Regions from separate parts of the Mesorhizobium sp. M1078 genome, predicted to be linked through region 4. Evidence: predicted binding sites of a transcription regulator. Region 4 holds the regulator's gene; each other region holds the start of a gene.
What was found. The regulator LexA, encoded in region 4, represses DNA repair genes until DNA is damaged. The targets are predictions, from matches to a motif close to TGTTCNNNNTGTGTTCNG.
Positions count from the first base shown of each region.

Region 1 (4,844 bases), on a different contig from region 4:
AAAGGCCCCCCTTCCGCAACTGCTGCGGGACGGGCGGGGCAGCGCAAGCTTTCGCAGTTGGCTCGTCATCAGGTACCGGTCGGACGCTTGCCTCACCCGCCCCCACGCGGCATAGATCGGCCATGACAAGCGAACCTTACCGCCCGCGCCGCTCGGTGCTTTACGTCCCCGCCTCCAACGACAAGGCGCTGGCCAAGATCGCGACGCTGGCCTGCGATGCCGTGATCATCGACCTCGAAGACGCCGTCGCGCCCGCCGACAAGATCGCCGCGCGGGACAAACTGGCCGGCATTTTCGCCAGCCGACCGAAACGCCGCTGCGAGATGATCGTGCGCGTCAACGCGCTGTCCAGCGAATGGGGCAACGATGACCTGCTGACCGCGGCGAAATTCGAGCCCGACGGCATCCTGTTGTCCAAGGTCGCCACGCCGCGCGATATCCTCGAAGTCGGCGACGTGCTCGACGACAATTTTGCCCCCGACAGCGTCAAGCTCTGGGCGATGATCGAGACGCCCAAGGCCATGCTCAACATCGGCGCCATTGCCGAACTCGGCCGCGACCCGGCCTCGCGCCTAGCTTGTTTCGTGGCCGGAACGAACGATCTGGTCAAGGAAACCGGCATTCTGGCGACGCCTGATCGGCGCTACCTCGTGCCTTGGCTGATGCAGATGGTGCTGGCGGCGCGGGCCGGCGGCATCGACATGCTCGACGGCGTCTCCAACGATTTTCGCGACCTCGACGCGTTTGCGCGCGAATGCACGGAAGCCGCTGCCATGGGGTTCGATGGCAAGACGCTGATCCACCCCGCCCAGATCGAAACCGCCAACCGAGCCTTTGCGCCCGCGCCCGAAGCCTTGGCCCAGGCGCGCGCGGTGAAGGATGCCTTCGCCTTGCCGGAAAATGCCGGCAAGGGCGTGATTGCTTTGAACGGCAGGATGGTCGAGCGGCTGCACCTGGCGCAGGCCGAGAAATTGCTGGCGAAGGCCGCCGCCATCGGCGCATGATCCGCCCCGAAAAGACGAACTCACGACAGGATCTGATCCATGAGACTTTACCGCTTTTTGTCCGCCCCCGACGATTCAACCTTCTGCCACAAGGTGACCGCGGCGCTGAACAAGGGCTGGCACCTGTACGGCTCGCCGACCTACGCCTACGACAAGAAGACCAAATCGATGCGCTGCGGCCAGGCGGTGGTGAAGGATATCGACGGCCAGGAATACGGGCCGGATACCAAGCTGAGCGACTGGTAGGCTTTGCCAGGCACGGACGCAGGCTGTGTCGAGATTCAGGTCAGGCCGAGCCGAGAACAGTGTTTCCGAGAACCGGAGCGGAGCGTACTTAAAGTACGCGAGCACCGGAAGCGCAGGAAGCTGCCGTTCGCAGGCCGGCTTCACCTGAATATCGGCGCAGCCTCACTCCGCCGCCTCTTCGATTTTCTCCATATCATCATCCGACAGGCCGAAATGGTGGCCGATCTCGTGGATCAGCACGTGGGTGACGATGTCGCCCAGCGTCTCTTCGTTTTCGGCCCAATAGTCGAGGATGGCGCGGCGGTAGAGGGTGATGCGGTTCGGGCCTTCGCCGGTCTGCGGGTTCCAGCGCTCGGCGATGCCGCGGCCCTCGAACAGGCCAAGCAGATCAAACGGTGTCTCCAGCGACAGATCGTCCATGATCTCGTCGGTCGGGAATTCGGCGATCATGATGACGATCTCGCCGGTCAGCTTGCGGAAATCGTCGGGCAGATGCGCGTAAGCCTCCAGCGCCAGAAACTCCATCTCCTCGATCGAGGGCGAGAGTTCGTCGTGCCAGGTGCGGGTCTTGTAGATGCGGGCCATGCTTTGTCCTTTGATCCCGGCATATAGGCTTTCCCTCCGGACTCGGCAAATGGACGGGTACCTGGCCAATGACTGTTTCTTTGCACCGAATGACTGCGACCAAAGCCTAAGGTTGGCTCGCTACCTTTGATCAAGGAATAAATTCCTTCTGACTCCGCTTGACTCTTCCGGCACCCTCTGGAATCTATAGGAACATAACAGGAACAATTGTGAGAGAAATTGACCGTCATGGCGACATCAGCCGTGGCGCGGGAGACTGTTTTTGCCCTGCGCCGCCAGATCGCGAAGATCGAGGGAACGCTGCCCGAGCGCCTGGCCGCGCCGGCTGGCGAGGGGCTGCGCGCGGGTCCTGGCGGCGGTCTCGACGCCGCGCCTGAACCCGATGCCGATGTCACCATCATCCGGCGCGGGCTTGCCGTGGCTTCGCCGGATGCTTTCCTGGCCACCGGCGTCGAGCGCCTCGATGCGGCGCTGAGCGGCGGCCTTCCGAAAGCCGCCTTGAGCGAAATCCATGGCCTTGAGACCCGCAATGCCGGGGCCGTCGCCGGTTTTGTGCTGTCGCTTGTCAGCCTGATCCTCAAGGGCCAGCCCTTGCCCGTGCTGTGGATCGGCACATCAGAGATTTTTCGCGAGGCCGGCTTTCCCTATGCCAGGGGATTGCAGGGCATGTTCGGTCTCGCACCGGAGCAATTGCTGTTTTCCGAGGCGCCGAAACTCACCGATGCGCTGTGGGTAGCCGAGGAGGCCGCGAAGATGACGGCGCTCGCCGCAATCATCCTCGAAATCCGTGGCAGCCCGCAGCGGCTCGACCTCACCGCGACGCGCCGGCTGCACGCGCGCGCCCAAAACGCCGGCCGGCCGGTGTTCCTGCTGCGCCAGGCCGGCGAAGCCGAGCCGACCGCCGCCCCGGTGCGCCTCATCGTGTCGGCTGCACCAGCGGCGAGCCGCCGGACGATCGCCGGGTCGCTCGCCGGCTCGATCGGCCGGCCTGCCTTCACCGTCAGCATCGGCAAGAGCCGCACCGCTCTGCCTGGACAATTCACACTGGAGTGGAACCCCGATGAACACGCATTCGAAGAAAGAAAGCCCCGCGAAAAACGGGCAGAGAATTCTGTCGCTGTGGTTCCCGCATCTGGCGGCCGAACGGATCCTGCGCCAGCGCCTGGGACGGTCGTGGCGTTCCCGGCCTTCGGATCATCTGCCGCCATCTCACCCACCGCTCGTGATCAGCCATCGCGACCGCAACGCCCAGCGCATATCGGCCCTCGACGAGCGGGCTGAGGCGCTGCATCTGAAGCCTGGCATGGGCATTGCCGACGCCCGTGCCATGCATCCCTCGATCGACATTGTCGAGGCCGATCCGGAGGCCGACCGCCGGCTGCTCGAAGGCCTCGCCGACTGGTGCGACCGCTATACGCCGCTGGTGGCGCTTGACGGCGTCGACGGGCTTTATCTCGACGTCACCGGCTGTACCCACCTGTTCGGCGGCGAGCGCGCCATGCTGGACGACATCCTTGCGCGGTTTTTCCAGCAGGGTTTCGATGTCCGCGCCGGGTTGGCCGCGACGCCGGGTGCAGCCTGGGCGGCAGCGCGCTTTTGCGGCGACCGCATCGTTGTCTCCGGCGAGGAAGAAGCGCTGCTCGCCCCCTTGCCGCTGGCCGCACTGCGCATCGAGGCCGATATCCGCGCCAGCCTGGAAAGCGTCGGTCTGCGCACCGCCGGCGCGGTCATGGCAGCGCCGCGCGCGCCGCTCGCCCGCCGTTTCGGCGCGACCTTGCTGTTGCGTCTTGACCAGGCGCTCGGCCGCCTCGACGAGGCGGTATCGCCGCGCCTGCCGGTGGCGCCCCTTTCAGTCGAACGCCACCTGGCCGAGCCGGTCGTGCTGACCGCCGAGATCGAACGGCTGGTGCTCTTGCTGGCGGTGACGCTGAAGGCCGATCTCGAACGCCGCGGCGAAGGCGCAAGGATGCTGGCGCTGCTGTTGTTTCGCGTCGACGGCGCCGTCAGCCGCATCGCTGTCGGCACCTCGCGTCCGCTGCGCGAACCGAAGCTGATCCAGCGCCTGTTCCATGAGCGGCTGGCCGCGCTCGAACAGGACATCGATGCCGGCTACGGCTTCGACCTGGTTCGGCTTTCGGTGCTGGCGGCCGCCGACTTCGACATGCAGCAAGCCGATTTGACCGGCGAGGCCGAGGATGACGACGCCGACATGGCACTCTTTGCCGACCGCATCCGCGCCAGGCTCGGGGACAGTGCGGTGCTGAAGCCGGTCGCCCTCGAGAGCCATCTGCCGGAGCGCGCCGTCGCCACCATCCCGTTCTCGGAAGCGCCACAACGCAAAACACCGCCCAGGAAGCCCGGCTCGAAAGACGCGCCGCGCGCAACCATCTTCCCGCCGGAACGGCCGATCCGGCTGTTCCGTTCGCCCGAGCCGATCGAGGTGCCGGCCACCGAAATGCCGGAGGGGCCGCCGATGAATTTCCGCTGGCGCCGCGCGCTCTACCGGGTCGCGCGTGCCGAAGGGCCGGAGCGCATCGCACCGGAATGGTGGCGTGAAACGTCAAGCGATCCGGTCACATCGACGCGTGACTATTTCCGGATCGAGGATGCCGAAGGCCGCCGCTACTGGCTCTACCGGCAAGGCCTCTATGGCAACCCGCAGCTGCCGCCGCGCTGGTTCATGCATGGGGTCTTCGCATGAATGCGCTGACCGTCATCCCCTATGCGGAATTCGGCATCCAGTCGAACTTCTCCTTCCTGCGCGGCGCCTCCAAGCCGGAGGAGCTGGTGGTGGCGGCCAAATTCCTCGGCTTTTCCTCGATCGGACTGGCAGACCGCAACACGGTGGCCGGCGTCGTGCGCGCCTGGCAGCAGGCCAAGGTCGAGAAGCTCGCCTATCACCCCGGTTGCCGCCTGGTGTTCGGCGACGGCACGCCGGACATTCTCGCCTATCCGCAGAACCGCAAGGGCTGGGGCCATCTCTGCCGCATGCTGACGCAAGCCAATTTG
Region 1 is NZ_JAMYMP010000035.1:55,619-60,462, reverse strand. It holds gene NKH38_RS28175 (HpcH/HpaI aldolase/citrate lyase family protein) at 123-1,004, shown strand; gene NKH38_RS28170 (DUF1737 domain-containing protein) at 1,044-1,250, shown strand; gene NKH38_RS28165 (metallopeptidase family protein) at 1,413-1,835, opposite strand; gene NKH38_RS28160 (ImuA family protein) at 2,064-3,116, shown strand; gene NKH38_RS28155 (DUF6504 family protein) at 3,058-4,536, shown strand; gene NKH38_RS28150 (error-prone DNA polymerase) at 4,533-4,844, shown strand, end outside.
Region 1: NKH38_RS28160 (ImuA family protein) is a predicted target of LexA. The motif match lies at 2,024-2,041, and genes of this name have one in related genera.

Region 2 (4,844 bases), on a different contig from region 4:
GATGACGCCGTCGCCCTGGCAGGCCTCGCAGCGGCCGCCCTTCACGTTGAAGGAGAAGCGGCCCGGCTGATAGCCGCGGGCCTTGGCCTCGGGCAACCCGGCAAACCAGTCGCGGATCGGTGTGAAGGCGCCGGTGTAGGTGGCCGGGTTCGAACGCGGTGTGCGGCCGATCGGCGACTGGTCGATGTCGATGACCTTGTCGAGGAATTCGAGGCCCTCGATGCGGTCGTGATCGGCCGGATGCTCGCGCGAGCCCATGATGCGGCGCGACGCCGCCTTGAACAGCGTCTCGATCAGGAAGGTCGATTTGCCGCCGCCAGACACGCCGGTGATGGCGGTGAAGGTGCCGAGCGGGATTTCGGCAGTGACGTTCTTGAGGTTGTTGCCGCGCGCGCCGACGATCTTCAGCCGGCGGTTTTTCTTGGCCTCGCGCCTGACACCGGGCGTGGCGACTTCGAGCGCGCCCGACAGATATTTGCCGGTGATCGAATTAGGATTGGCCATCACCTGCTGCGGCGTGCCCTGGGCGATGATCTCGCCGCCATGGATGCCGGCGGCCGGGCCCATGTCGACGACATAGTCGGCATGCAGGATGGCGTCCTCGTCATGTTCGACAACGATCACCGTGTTGCCGATGTCGCGCAAATGCTTCAGCGTGTCGAGCAGGCGCGCATTGTCGCGTTGGTGCAGGCCGATCGACGGCTCGTCCAGCACATAGAGCACGCCGGTGAGGCCGGAGCCGATCTGCGACGCCAGACGAATGCGCTGGCTCTCGCCGCCCGACAGCGTGCCGGAATTGCGCGACAGCGTCAGATAGTCGAGGCCGACATCGTTGAGGAAGCGTAGCCGGTCGCGGATCTCCTTGAGCACCCTGACAGCAATCTCGTTCTGCTTGTCATTGAGCTGCGCCGGCAGATCGGTGAACCATTTGTCGGCGTTGCGGATCGACTGCTCGGTGACCTCGCCAATGTGTTTTCCGGCGATTTTGACCGCCAGCGCTTCCGGCTTCAGCCGGTAACCCTTGCAGACCGGGCAGGGCGTCGCCGACATGAAGCGCTCGATCTCCTCGCGCATCCAGGCGGATTCGGTTTCCTTCCAGCGCCGTTCGAGATTGGGAATGACGCCCTCGAACGTCTTGGTCGTCTTGTAGGAGCGCAGGCCGTCATCATACTGGAAGGTGACCTCGCGCTCACCGGTGCCGCGCAGGACGGCATCCTTTGCCTCTTCGGTCAGGTCTTTGAACTTGTCGCCGAGCTTGAAGCCGTATGCCTTGCCCAGCGCTTCCAGCGTCTGCGCATAATACGGCGAGGTCGATTTCGCCCACGGGCTGACGGCGCCGTCGCGCAGCGAGACGTTTTCGTCCGGCACGATCAGGCTGGCGTCGATGGCGCGCTGATTGCCGAGGCCGTCGCAGGTCGGGCAGGCGCCGAACGGGTTGTTGAACGAGAACAGCCTGGGCTCGATCTCCGGAATGGTGAAGCCGGAAACCGGGCAGGCGAATTTTTCCGAGAACAGGATGCGCTCATGCGTCTCGTTCTTCGATTTGTTGACCGAGTCCTCGCCGGTCTGGCTGGCGTCGAGCGGCCGGTCGGCGAACTCGGCCACCGCCAGCCCTTCGGCGAGCTTCAGCGCCGTTTCGATGGAATCGGCAAGCCGTGTCGCCAGGTCGCCGCGCACGACGATGCGGTCGACGACGACGTCAATGTCGTGCTTGTACTTCTTGTCCAGCGCCGGCACATCGGCGATCTCATAGAAGACGCCGTCGACCTTGACGCGCTGAAAGCCCTTCTTCTGCAGCTCCAGCAGTTCCTTGCGATATTCGCCCTTGCGGCCGCGCACGATCGGCGCCAGCAGGAAAAGGCGCGTGCCTTCCTCGACCGCCAGCACCCGGTCGACCATCTGGCTGACCGTCTGGCTTTCGATCGGCAGGCCGGTCGCCGGCGAATAGGGGATGCCGACGCGCGCGAACAGCAAGCGCATGTAGTCGTAGATCTCGGTGACGGTGCCGACCGTCGAACGCGGGTTCTTCGACGTGGTCTTCTGCTCGATCGAGATGGCCGGCGACAGGCCGTCGATCTGGTCGACATCCGGCTTCTGCATCATTTCGAGGAACTGGCGCGCATAAGCCGACAGGCTCTCGACGTAACGGCGCTGGCCCTCGGCATAGATGGTGTCGAAAGCAAGCGACGATTTGCCGGAGCCCGACAGGCCGGTCATGACGATCAGGCTGTCACGCGGCAGGTCGAGATCGACATTCTTTAGGTTGTGTTCGCGTGCCCCGCGAATGGAAAGGTATTTATGGTCGGCCATCGCCGGTCGCCGCCTCAGGTCTGGTGTCAGTGGGATCGGCGGGTTTTCCCGGCCATTCCCTATGTAGGTATTTTTGCCGCCACGTCGAGAGACGCCACACTTCTCGACCAAAGCCGTTTAACCGTCTTTCGCGCGAACGGGCAAGCGGAAAGAACAAAGACCGAACACGCTCCTGACAAAGCTGTGCAGAAACTGACAAGGGTGTTTCAGAAACTGACCCTGACGTAAGCTCCCGGCGATCACATTTTCCGTAACCGGCTATTCAAGGTTGACGCCGTCGAATCAGGGGCGCACTCTGCCGGAGTCAACGGAGCCGGCCGTCTTTGATGGCCTCGCCGCCCATAGCGGCCTGCGAGACGCCGCTGGTTTTTGCGATTTGTGCTTCGGATTGACACCAGTCGCAACGGACATAGGAGCGGAGCATGACGCCACCGGATAGTCCCTTGAGGCTCCACCTGCTAGTGGAGCCGCGGCGGGCATAAGTGCCAGGTAGTTTCAAGGCATTGGAGTGTATGCGTCCAAACGAACGCATCGCGTCAGTCCAACAAACCACCAGACAAACCGTGACCTGCCGAATCCCACAAAAATCAGAGACGGCTAGTCGGATCGTCGGTTGAATGCCGCGAAGCATCCGAAATCAAAGTCGGTATAACACTACCGGCAGTTTGGATTTGGAATCCAAAAAAAGCCCCGACCGTTAGCGGACGCAACGGCGGGGCTGTTCTTTTGCGAGGAAGTCGTCGGCGCAGGCTTTCTCTCCCGTATAGTAGCTGGGAAAAGGGGCTACCGGCGCGGCGGCTTGATCCCACCCGTGCCGACATCGACAGTGATGCTGCCGGAAATCCTGACATCGGTGTCGCCGATCTTGAACGTGCCGTTCTCGCCGGCAGACAGCGCGTCGTCCGGCTCCGGCTGCGGCGCGGGCTTGGCGATGCGGTAGTCGCCGGTCACGCCGGGCAGGGCGCCTTTCCGCGACGTGCTGGTGCTGCCCCCGGCAAAGGCCATGCTCGATGTCGCCGCCGTGATGGCAATGGCTATGGTCAGTCTGTTCAGGTGGTAGCGCATGGCAAGACTATAGTGCCGCGCTCAAGGCGAGGCCAGACCAGCGGCGTTGAAATTGAGGGAACACCGGCCTGCATTCAATCCGCCGATCAGGCCGCTGCCTGCTTGCGGGTGTCGAAGACGTGGTCGACGAGGCCCCAGTCCTTGGCCTCCTTCGCGGTCATGAAGAAATCGCGGTCGAGCGTGCGTTCGACCTCTTCGTGGGTGCGGCCGCAATGGTGAGCGTAGAGGTCGGCCATGTGCCGCTTGGTGCGCAAAATGCCTTCGGCGTGACGCTGGATGTCGGAGGCCTGGCCCTGGAAGCCGCCCAAAGGCTGATGCAGCACGATGCTGGCATTGGGCAGCGCGATGCGCCGCCCCGGCGTTCCCGCCATCAGCAGGAAGGAGGCCATCGACGCGGCAAAGCCCATGCACACGGTCGACACCGGGCAGCTGACATATTGCATCGTGTCGTAGATGGCGAAACCGCTGGTCACCACGCCGCCCGGCGAGTTGATGTAGAGCGAGATCTCCTTGTCGGGATTGTCCGATTCCAGCGACAGGAGCTGGGCGCAGACCAGCGCCGACATGCCGTCATTGATCTCGCCATTGACGAAGATGATGCGCTCGCGCAGCAGCCGCGAGAAAATGTCGAAGGCGCGTTCGCCGCGGCTCGATTGCTCGATCACCATCGGCACCAGATTGGCAAAGCCGCTCATCTCATTGTCTCCGTTTTGATTTTTCCGGTTTAGGCGGCGCGCAGCAACAGGCGTGGCGCGTTGGCGGCGACAGGCCGCTTGGGCTTGTATGCGCGCAGCCAGAGCCGGCAGCCGGCGCCGGCCATCGCGACCGCAGGCGTCAGGACAAACCCGTCATGGACGATGCGCAGATGCGTGCCGCCGGAAACGGTGCGGGCGAGTGTGAAGGTGACGATGCTCCCCAGCTCCTCGCGGTCGGCGTCGCCGGAACGCTCGCGCCAGGAATAGCGCAGCAGGCGCCCCGGTTCGGCATCGAGCACTTCGCACTCGATCGGCTTCTCAGGCCCGGCAAAGGCAAAGCGGCTGCCGGTTTCCGGATTGATGTCGTTCGGCATCATCCATTCCGCCAAGAGGTCCGGCACGGTCAGTGCCCGCCACACTTTTTCCGGTGCGTCCGGCAGATCGCATTCGAAGGCGAGGGCATCTTTGGCGGTCTGCGTCTGCTTTTCGTCGGTCATTGGTCCATGTCCTTCAAAACGACCTTCAGTCTTTCGATGCGCTCCGGCCAGAATGCGCGGTAGCGTTCGATCCAGCCGAGCAGCGGCTCGAGCCCTTGCGGATCGGCGCGATAGTAGGCGTTGCGGCCGGCGCGTCTTTCGCTGACCAGGCCTGCGCCGCGCAGCACGGCAAGGTGCTGCGACACCGCCGGCTGCGACACGCTCATGCCGGTGCGCAACTCCGACACGCTCATCTCGCCGGAAGTCAGCCGCTCGTAGACGGCGCGTCGCGTCGGGT
Region 2 is NZ_JAMYMP010000006.1:90,140-94,983, reverse strand. It holds gene uvrA (excinuclease ABC subunit UvrA) at 1-2,310, opposite strand, end outside; gene NKH38_RS10955 (hypothetical protein) at 3,094-3,315, opposite strand; gene NKH38_RS10950 (ATP-dependent Clp protease proteolytic subunit) at 3,462-4,070, opposite strand; gene NKH38_RS10945 (SRPBCC family protein) at 4,100-4,567, opposite strand; gene NKH38_RS10940 (ArsR/SmtB family transcription factor) at 4,564-4,844, opposite strand, start outside.
Region 2: uvrA (excinuclease ABC subunit UvrA) is a predicted target of LexA. The motif match lies at 2,460-2,477, and genes of this name have one in related genera.

Region 3 (4,844 bases), on a different contig from region 4:
GACGGCGGCGACGTTGCACGCCACGCACTATCACAAGGTCGATGTCCATGCCGTCCAGGCGGCGCTCAAGAGCCGGCCGAAGGCGAAGCTCGATGATATATTGTCGGTGCCGGTGGCGGTGCGGCCGAACTGGACCCCCGACGAGATCCAGCGCGAGCTCGACAACAATGCGCAAGGCATTCTCGGCTATGTCGTGCGCTGGATCGACCAGGGCGTCGGCTGCTCGAAAGTGCCCGACATCAACGATGTCGGCCTGATGGAAGACCGCGCCACGCTGCGCATCTCCTCGCAGCACATCGCCAACTGGCTGCACCACAAGGTTTGCTCCGAAATTCAGGTGATGGATTCGCTGCGGCGCATGGCAGCGATCGTCGACCTCCAAAATGTCGGCGACCCGCTCTACCGCCCGATGGCCACCGATTTCGACAATTCCATCGCCTTCCACGCCGCCTGCGACCTGGTGTTTAGAGGCCGCGAACAGCCGAATGGCTATACGGAACCGGTGCTGCACGCACGGCGGCTGGAGCTGAAGGCGAAAGAGCGGGCGAATTAGCGCCTGCGTTTCCCTCCCCCTTGAGGGGAGGGTGGCCCGAAGGGCCGGGTGGGGTCCTGCGTGAAGTGCAGCGACTCCCTTCGGACGACACTACAAGCAATGTAATTGCAGAGGCCCTTTCTCGGCTCGGCTCCAAAAAGATCGACCATTCTTCGGCGACCCCCACCCTGCCGCTTCGGGGCCACCTTCCCCTCAAGGAGGAGCGTTACGCCGCCTGCGCTACCCGCTCCGACATCATGCGGTAGGAAATCGCCTCGGCCAGGTGAATTCGGCCGACGGTTTCGCTGGCGTCGAGGTCAGCCAGTGTGCGCGCCACTTTGAGCACGCGGTGATAGGCGCGCGCAGAAAAGCCGAGTTTCTCGCTGGCGTCTTTCAGCAGCGACAGGCCTGCTGCGTCCGGCGCGGCGATGTCCTCGATAACAGAAGGCGAGCAATGGGCGTTGGTGGTGGCGCTGGTAACGCCCAGCCGCTCGAAACGTTCGCGCTGGATGGTGCGGGCGCGCGCCACGCGCTGGGCGACGGCTGCACTTTTCTCCGCTCGGTCGGGCCGGATCAGGTCGGCGGCCGAGACCGCCGGTACCTCGATCCTGAGGTCGATGCGGTCGAGCAACGGGCCTGAGATGCGCGCCTGGTAATCGGTGCGGCAGCGTTCGCCGCGCAGGCAGCGATAGCCGGGCTCGCCGGCCATGCCGCAACGGCACGGGTTCATCGCCGCCACCAGCTGGATGCGCGCTGGATAGGTGACGCGGTGGTTGGGGCGCGCGATCATGCAGTCGCCGGTCTCCAGCGGTTGGCGCAGCGCATCCAAGGTCTGCGGCGTGAATTCGGGAAACTCGTCGAGGAACAGGACGCCGTTATGGGCAAGCGATACTTCGCCCGGCCGCGCCCTGATGCCGCCGCCGACCATTGCCGCCATCGAAGCCGAATGGTGCGGGGCGCGGAACGGCCGCCGGTCGGTGAGCTTGCCTTCGCCGAGCTCGCCGGCCACCGAGGCGATCATCGAGACTTCAAGAAGTTCCTTGGGCGCCAGTGGCGGCAGAATTGAAGGCAGCCTCTGCGCCAGCATCGATTTTCCCGAGCCGGGAGGCCCTACCATCAAGAGATTGTGGCCGCCGGCCGCCGCCACTTCCAGCGCCCGCTTGGCGCTTTCCTGGCCCTTGATGTCTGAGAGGTCGGGCAGGTCGCGCGCCGAGACATGAATGCCGGGCTCGGGTCGCGACAGCACCTGCGTGCCGCGAAAATGATTGGCGATGGCAATCAGGCTGCGCGGCGCCAATATGTCGAAATCCTTTCCCGCCCAGGCCGCTTCCGGCCCGCAGCCGAACGGGCAAATCAGGCCTTTGCCCTCGGCATTGGCGCCGATCGCCGCCGGCAGGGCGCCTGCAACCGCGGCAATGGTTCCGTCGAGCGACAATTCGCCGAGCACGACATAGGAGGCCAGCATGTCGCCCGGAATGGCGCCGAGTGCTGCCATCAGGCCGAGCGCGATCGGCAGGTCGTAATGGCTGCCTTCCTTGGGCAGATCGGCTGGAGCGAGGTTGACCGTCACCTTCTTCGACGGCATCGACAGGCCGGATGCATGGAGCGCCGCCTGCACGCGTTCGCGGCTTTCGGCCACCGCCTTGTCGGCCAGGCCGACGATCTGCATGCCGACCTTGCCCGGCGCGATCATCACCTGGACATCGACCGGCACGGCCTCGATGCCCTGGAAAGCAACCGTGCGAACCCGCGCCACCATTTGCCCTGCCCCCGGAAACCGGCTTCGCCTCGACCTTGTGGTTCAGGCCGCGAGCGACGTCACGACAAGACAACCATAGATTTCAGGCCAAGGCAAGAACATTACAGGAACACGCAGCCGTGCTGGTTGCAGCCGCGTTGTGCCCGGTAGAGGGCGACAGAGTTCCTCCGGCAATCCGAGGCTGTTGCCGTCTAAGCGGTGACGAAGGCATCGACCGCACCTGAAAGGGATCGATCGATTGCGATTTGGGGTGGAAGCCACTCCATGACAGGATATCGGAAAGGCCAGGGCATGGCGATCCGGCGCGAAGAGCCGCTTTCCAGAAAAATCTCATTTACAAGGTCTATGAACCGCCCGCGGTCCCGTTCAACTCGTTTCAAAGTTTGCGTACGAATATGAGCCCGGGGTATTCGCCGCTCCTTCAGTGCCAAGACAGCCTCCGCGATGGATCGAGGATCGGGTGGAACTGTAAGCGAATAGTCGGCATCCAGATAAAGGTCTCGGCCACCACGGTTCGGCGTCGTGACCACTGGAAGGCCCGCGAGAAGATATTCCGTGCTGGCGAACATTGGTCCTTCCAGGTGAGAGAGACAGATTCCCACGGCTGCACGATTTAGATGCGTGTTCACCTGAGCCGGTGCCAATCGGACAGGCTTGCCGGTGCCGTCAAACTCGTTGATAAAGACGTGATGCGGCGCGAGCTCCCTATGCCGATTTATTCGCGCTCTTTCCGACTCCGTCGTGGAGGATCCGCTTGAATCTCGATAGAAGACAAATGCGCAACGCTGGATGCCAAGCGACAAGTCATGGCGCTTCCACGGAGCCAGCTGCGCATTGTAGATTGCATCAAATTCTACAGGGACGTCATCGAGAGGCCTGAATATGTGTTCGGAGGTTGTTGACGTCTTGTTGTGCAGGACGGCGGCCTCGCCGGACTGGTTCAACAGATCAGCCTCTGCCTGAGTGTTGGATAGGAAGATTAGCGAGTGACGGGGGTTCTTGAGTCTATGCAGAACGGCATAGGTCCGGATGGTTTTGACGCTAGCACTGTTTTCGATGGACCAGGTTGGCGAGATGAGAAACCAGGCGCGGTGGCTGCGTGGACGGAAAGGCATATGACTTGCTAATCCGAGCGGCGTACCGGACATTCCCGAATAGGATATGAACGGATCGTCCGACAGCAAACTGGCCTGAAGAGCAGGTTGCGACTTCGCGGAAGGGTGCCCTTTTCTGAGGTTGTGGCCATGACGCAGCATGGCTCTGACAATCTCGAATTTGGTAGGAGGGCGATACCCGTGCTGTAGGGTCAACATGCGGCAATTGCGATCTTGAGTGCGGAGAAAAACTCGCTTCGATAGAGAGAAATTTGGCAAAGAAACACCGCCATTTGATCGACGGAATATCTCAGGCGATCAAATCTGGTGTACGGAGAAGCGCCTCTTGAAAGAAAACATCGTCCCAAGCGGAGCTGGTTCTCACATCGCGCTACCAACCGTATCCGTTTGCGTAGGCTGTTTCAATCAAGAGGCATTCATCGACACTGCGATCCGATCCGTAGCGGCGCAGACATACACTGCGTTCGAATGCGTGGTGGTCGATGATTTTTCGACCGACGCTTCCCGCCGAAGGATTGAAGAGTGTCTGTCCCAGCTTGGCGACAGTCGTTTCCGCTTTCTGCCCCGACTGCAAAATGGCGGGCAGTTGACAGCAATGATGACCGGGCTTGACGCGACAGCCGGGCCCCTGATCTCCTTTCTTGACGGTGACGATGCTTGGCATCCTGACTTCATAGAATGCCATGTGAGAGCGCATCTCAGCCAAACCCGTATCGCGGCAATGTCGAGCTCCGATGAGGTGGTGATAGATACGGCCGGCAACCTGCTTGCGGGCGGTCATCCCGTATTCCACCTGAACGACCCGCGATCGATGCCGAAAATGAGCGGCTACCTGCATGTCGACACCGAAGCTGACCCGACATTATTATTTATTGATCGGGGTACCGTGGGTTGGTTTTGGTCAACCACATCGGGGATGATGTTTCGTCGAGCTCCGCTTGAAATCATGCGTCCATCCGATCCGGACGAAATAAAGATATGTGCCGATGGTTATATGGCTCGTGCCGCCCATATGATCGGCGGAACCGTGAGGATTGGGCGGGCTCTTGGCAGTTATCGGCTTCACGTCGGCAATGGCTGGGCGGACGGGCGCATCCTGGGTACCGGAGTTGGCCTCGGCAGGATGTCGCCTGATACTGAAATAGCGATACGGCGGGCACTGGCCAATCGTTGGTGCGAAGTGGCGCCGGGACTGGCGCATTTAATCTCCCGCCACTCAATGCGCAGGACCTTGGTCGACCTGATCGGACTGTCTGCGGCTTTTGCATTGCTGGAAAAGAACTCCGATGCGGGTTTTCTGCTGAAAGACTGGGCAACACCACAGCGAAAATTGCAGACCAGACTTATCGGTCTCCTTCCTCCGAAACTGAGGCCTCGGCGCTTCCGGGACATAGTTTGATTTGATGAGCCGCTTGCTCGGCAGTCTTACCCGATAAGA
Region 3 is NZ_JAMYMP010000005.1:124,581-129,424, forward strand. It holds gene NKH38_RS09695 (malate synthase G) at 1-553, shown strand, start outside; gene NKH38_RS09700 (YifB family Mg chelatase-like AAA ATPase) at 759-2,291, opposite strand; gene NKH38_RS09705 (glycosyltransferase) at 2,483-3,547, opposite strand; gene NKH38_RS09710 (glycosyltransferase family 2 protein) at 3,732-4,805, shown strand.
Region 3: NKH38_RS09700 (YifB family Mg chelatase-like AAA ATPase) is a predicted target of LexA. The motif match lies at 2,386-2,403, and genes of this name have one in related genera.

Region 4 (4,844 bases):
AGGCGCCGCATCTGGCTTCGACGAGCTGGATAAACAGGTCGGTCAGCGCGATGCTTTTTCTGCGCACCGCCGCCATATCGATGTCGTTCCAGATATCGAGCGCGCCCTTGAGCGCCCGCATCGACAGCACCGGCTGCGTTCCGCACAGGAAGCGGCGAATGCCGCTGCCGACGGCAAAGCCCTGCTCGAAGGCAAAGGGCCGCGCATGGCCCCACCAGCCGCTGAGCGGCTGGTGGGCATCGTCATGGTGGCGCTCGGCCGCGTAGATGAAGGCTGGCGAGCCCGGGCCGCCATTGAGGTATTTGTAGGTGCAGCCGACGGCGAAATCGGCATTGGCACGGTCGAGTTCGACCGGCAAGGCGCCGGCGGTGTGGCAGAGATCCCAGATGATCAGCGCGCCGGCGTCATGTGCCTTGCGCGTCAGCGCCGCCATGTCGCGCAACTGGCCGGATTTGTAGTTGACGTGGTTGACCAGGATGACGGCAACGCTGTCGTCGATCAGGTCCTCGATTGCGGCCGCGTCGACGCCCTCCAGCCGCAGCCGCGTTCCCGGCCGGGTCGAGGCGACGCCTTCGGCCATGTAGAGGTCGGTCGGGAAACTGTCGCCCTCGGCAACGATGACCGACCGATTCGGCCGCATGCCGAGCGCGGCGTGCAGCAACTTGTAGATGTTGATCGAGGTTGTGTCGCAGACCACCGTCTGCCCGTCAGCCGCGCCGATCAGTCGTCCGAGCTGATCTCCCAGTTCCACCGGCATGTTGAACCAGCCAGCGGTGTTCCAGGCGCGAATGAGGTCGTGCGCCCATTCCTGCGTGGCGGCCTGCTGCAATTCGCTGAAGACGGCTGGTGACGCGGCACCCAGCGAATTGCCGTCGAGATAAATTACGCCTTGCGGCAAGACAAAGCGTTCGCGCATGGAGCGCAGCGGATCGGCGGCATCCATTGCTTCGATTGTAGCGAGATCGGGTGTCGTGCTCATGATCCGGCGCCCCTCCATGGACAAACGCGCGCGGCGGAGCCTGCCGCCCAAACATGCCGGCGATCTTGAGTGGTCGCCCTTGAACTGTCAAACATTATATATAATTCACCCATTGAAAGGCTTTGATATATAATGATCCGCCGAGCGTTTATGACTGATGGATCACGATGCTGGATGACGAGCAGACCTCGAAGACGGAAGTGGCCTATCGCCTGCTCAGGCGCGATATTCTTGCGACCCGGCTGGCGCCTGCCGCGCCGTTGAAGCTGAGCACGTTGCGCAACACCTACGGCATCGGCTGGACGCCGTTGCGCGAAGCGCTGTCGCGGCTGGAGGCGGAACGGCTTGTGACCGCCATCAGCAACCGCGGGTTTGCGGTCGCTCCCGTCTCTCGGGCGGAGCTCGAGGATCTGGCGCGTGCGCGGCTGGTGGTCGAACTGCCCCTGCTGGTGGAATCGATCGAGAAAGGCGACCGTGAGTGGGAAGACGCGGTCGTTGCCGCCCACTATCGTCTCTCACGGTGCGGGTCTGTTCTCGACGATCCATCGGATGATGCGGTCGACGCGTGGTACGAAAAACACGATGCCTTCCATGCGGCGCTGCTCAGTGCCGCGACATCCAGCTGGCTGCTGCGCTTCAATGCAACGATTTCCGACCAATTGCATCGCCATCACCGCTTTCTGGGTCTGGCCCCCACGCTGCGCGCCGCCGCCGGCCGCACGGATGGGCACCGGAAGGCCGTGGCGGCCCTGCGCGACGCCGTGGCGATCGAACACCATACCGCCCTGATGGAAGCGGCCCTCGATCGCGACGTCGAACGTGCGAAAACTCTGATGACCGCTCACATCGGCTCCACGCTGCAGGTCTATGCCCAGAGCGAACCCGGCGCGGATGCTGCGCAGCCCCGTCCGAAAGGGAAGCGGCGATCGTAACCGACGACGCAGGGCACTTTGTCTTCGTTTCACCCCGTTGCTGGCAACTGGGCGCAGGCGGCGCTCGCAGCGCCGAACGTTACGCTGAACAAAACGTCAACACATTCATTAAACTTTAAAAGGTTGCGGAACACAACTGGAACAGATAGTGTTTGTTCTGGGTTTGTTTTTTCCGATTCTGGTTTCAGAACCCTTGGGGGCCGCGATGCTGACGCGCAAACAACATGAGCTTCTGATGTTCATCCATGAACGCCTGAAGGAGAGCGGAATCCCGCCGTCCTTCGACGAGATGAAGGAAGCGCTCGACCTCGCCTCCAAGTCCGGCATCCACCGACTGATCACAGCGCTTGAGGAGCGCGGTTTCATTCGCCGGCTGCCGAACCGGGCGCGCGCGCTGGAAGTGCTGCGGCTACCCGACTCGATCGCACCAGGCCTCAATGCGGCGAGGAAGTTTTCGCCGAGCGTCATTCAGGGCAGTCTTGGTCAAACCGGCCAAGGGCAAGGCGGCCAGGGACAAGGCGCGTTGGGCCAAGGCGGTCTCGGCCGCCAGATCAGGCCGGGCTCGCCGTCGCGTTCGATGTCGGCCGGCAATGACGATGCCGTTTCCGCGATTTCAATCCCGGTTATGGGACGCATCGCCGCCGGCGTGCCGATCGACGCCATCCAGCATCAGACCCATTCGATCTCGGTGCCGCCCGACATGATCATGGGCGGCGAACACTACGCGCTCGAGGTTAAGGGCGATTCGATGATCGAGGCCGGCATTTTCGATGGCGACACGGTCATCATCCGCAATGCCGACACAGCCAGCCCCGGCGAGATCGTGGTGGCGTTGGTCGACGATGAGGAAGCGACCCTGAAACGCTTCCGCCGCAAGGGCGCCTCGATCGCCCTGGAAGCCGCCAACCCGGCCTACGAGACCCGCATTTTTGGACCGGACAGGGTGAAGGTGCAGGGCAAGCTTGTCGGATTGATCCGGCGCTACTGAGCCGGCTTGGGTTTGTACTTTTCACGCTGGTTGTAAGGCGGCAGGCCGCGCGCTTCGCGGGAGAAGCGGCGTTGCTCGTGCCAGGGGCGATACGGCTTGTCGACGGCGAAGCGGATGGTTGGCGCTGCCGCTGCCGATTGCGGATCGAAGAAGACGGCGGCGCTGCCGTCGCGGGCCAGCTGTTTCTTAGTCACGACCAGCACCAGCGGGTCGCGGCACGGATTGTAGGCGGTGGCGTCATCGATGACGATCAGGCTCGCGAAGGCACAGGCCGGCCGCGCCGTCTTGCGGTCTTTCGCAAGCGCTACAATGGCTCCGGAAGGGTGCCGGGCGATACAGAGATCGCCGGTGCAATAGAAGGGCGAGCCGGGCGGCAGATCGAGCGGATCGAGATCGAACCGCGTATCTGTTGCCTCGAAAATCTCAGGTGGGATAATGGTTTCGGCCCGCAGCGCCCGTTTCCAATTGTCCGTGGTGAATTCGTTGGAGCGTTCGCGGTTGAGGGCGAGTTCGCCGCCACCGATCGGCATGGCCACCAGATGCGCATCCTCGGATATGAGCACGTCGGGCGTAAGCACCTGCGGCACCGTCAACAGGCCGGCCAGCGCGAAAGGCACGGCCGCCAACCTGAGCCAGGTGGTGGCCATGGTGGCGATGACGAGGGCGACCGCCACCAACAGCACCGAGCGGATGGAGATCAGCCCGACGGCGTCGACCGGCGAGCGCTCGGAAATCCAGGCCGATATAGCGATCATCGCCATCAGACCCTTGCCCATCACATAGAGGAGCGGCCCGTCGGCGCCGAACGGCATCGCCAGTGCGCTGAGCACGGCAAAGGGCATGACGATCAACGAAACAATCGGCATCACGGCCAGATTGGCGATCAGGCTGAGCGGCGACACACGCTGAAAATGCCAGATGGCGAACAGCAAGGTTGCACTGCCGGCGATGATCGAGGTCATGGCGAGGCCGCCCATGGCCAGCGCGAATTTTCGCGACAGGAAGCCGACGAAGGAGCGCTTTGCCAGCGGCGTTCTCACCTTGTCGGCGCGGTAATCGGCCCAGCCGGCATAGGCGCCGACAAGGGCGGCAGTGGCGGCAAACGACATCTGGAAGCTGGGACCGACCACCTCGTGCGGCGACACCAGGATGACGGCAATGGCGGAGATCGCCAGATTGCGCATGGTGAGTGCGGCGCGATCAAACAGCACGGCGACAAGCATGACCGCCAGCATGATGAAGCTGCGCTCGGCGGCAACCACGACGCCTGAAATAACGAGATAGGCGGCGATCGAGACAAGCGCTGCCGCGGCCGCATATTTCTTCACCGGCCGGCGCGAAGAGAAATCGGGAAACAGCGCAAAGGCGCCACGCAGCAACGCCATGATGGTGCCGGCAACCAGCGCCATGTGCAGGCCGGAGATGGAGATGATGTGGTATATGCCGGTGCGCCGCATCGCTTCGTTGACCTCGTCCGGGATGCCGGCGCGCACCCCGACAATCAACGCCGCGGCAATCTCGCCTTCGGCGCCGCCGATCTTGCCCCTGATATGGTCGGCAATGTTTTCGCGCGCGTTCTCGATTGCCGAGGAGAGCCGCGCGGCCAGCGGCGGCGGTCCCTGCGTAGCAATGGTTTTCGGATTCCCGAGAAAGAAGCCGCTGCCGCCGATACCGGTGAAATAGCTGTCGAAGGAGAAATCGTAGCTCTCCGGCCGCACCGGACCGGTCGGCGGCAACAGCCTGGCATAGCCGGTGATCAGGGAGCCGGCGGTCATATCGGCGGGAACGGTCCGCGCCGAGAGCCTGACCCGCTCCGGGGCGTAGCGCAACTCGGGGTAAGCGGTCGAAACCACGTCAAGCGTCAGCCTGATGCGCCCGCTCTCCATCTGTTCGAGACTGACGACGCGGCCGGTCAGCCGTGTCTGGATCTCGGAGCCGAGCATCT
Region 4 is NZ_JAMYMP010000018.1:17,102-21,945, reverse strand. It holds gene kynU (kynureninase) at 1-979, opposite strand, end outside; gene NKH38_RS21825 (GntR family transcriptional regulator) at 1,147-1,911, shown strand; gene lexA (transcriptional repressor LexA) at 2,117-2,899, shown strand; gene NKH38_RS21815 (ComEC/Rec2 family competence protein) at 2,893-4,844, opposite strand, start outside.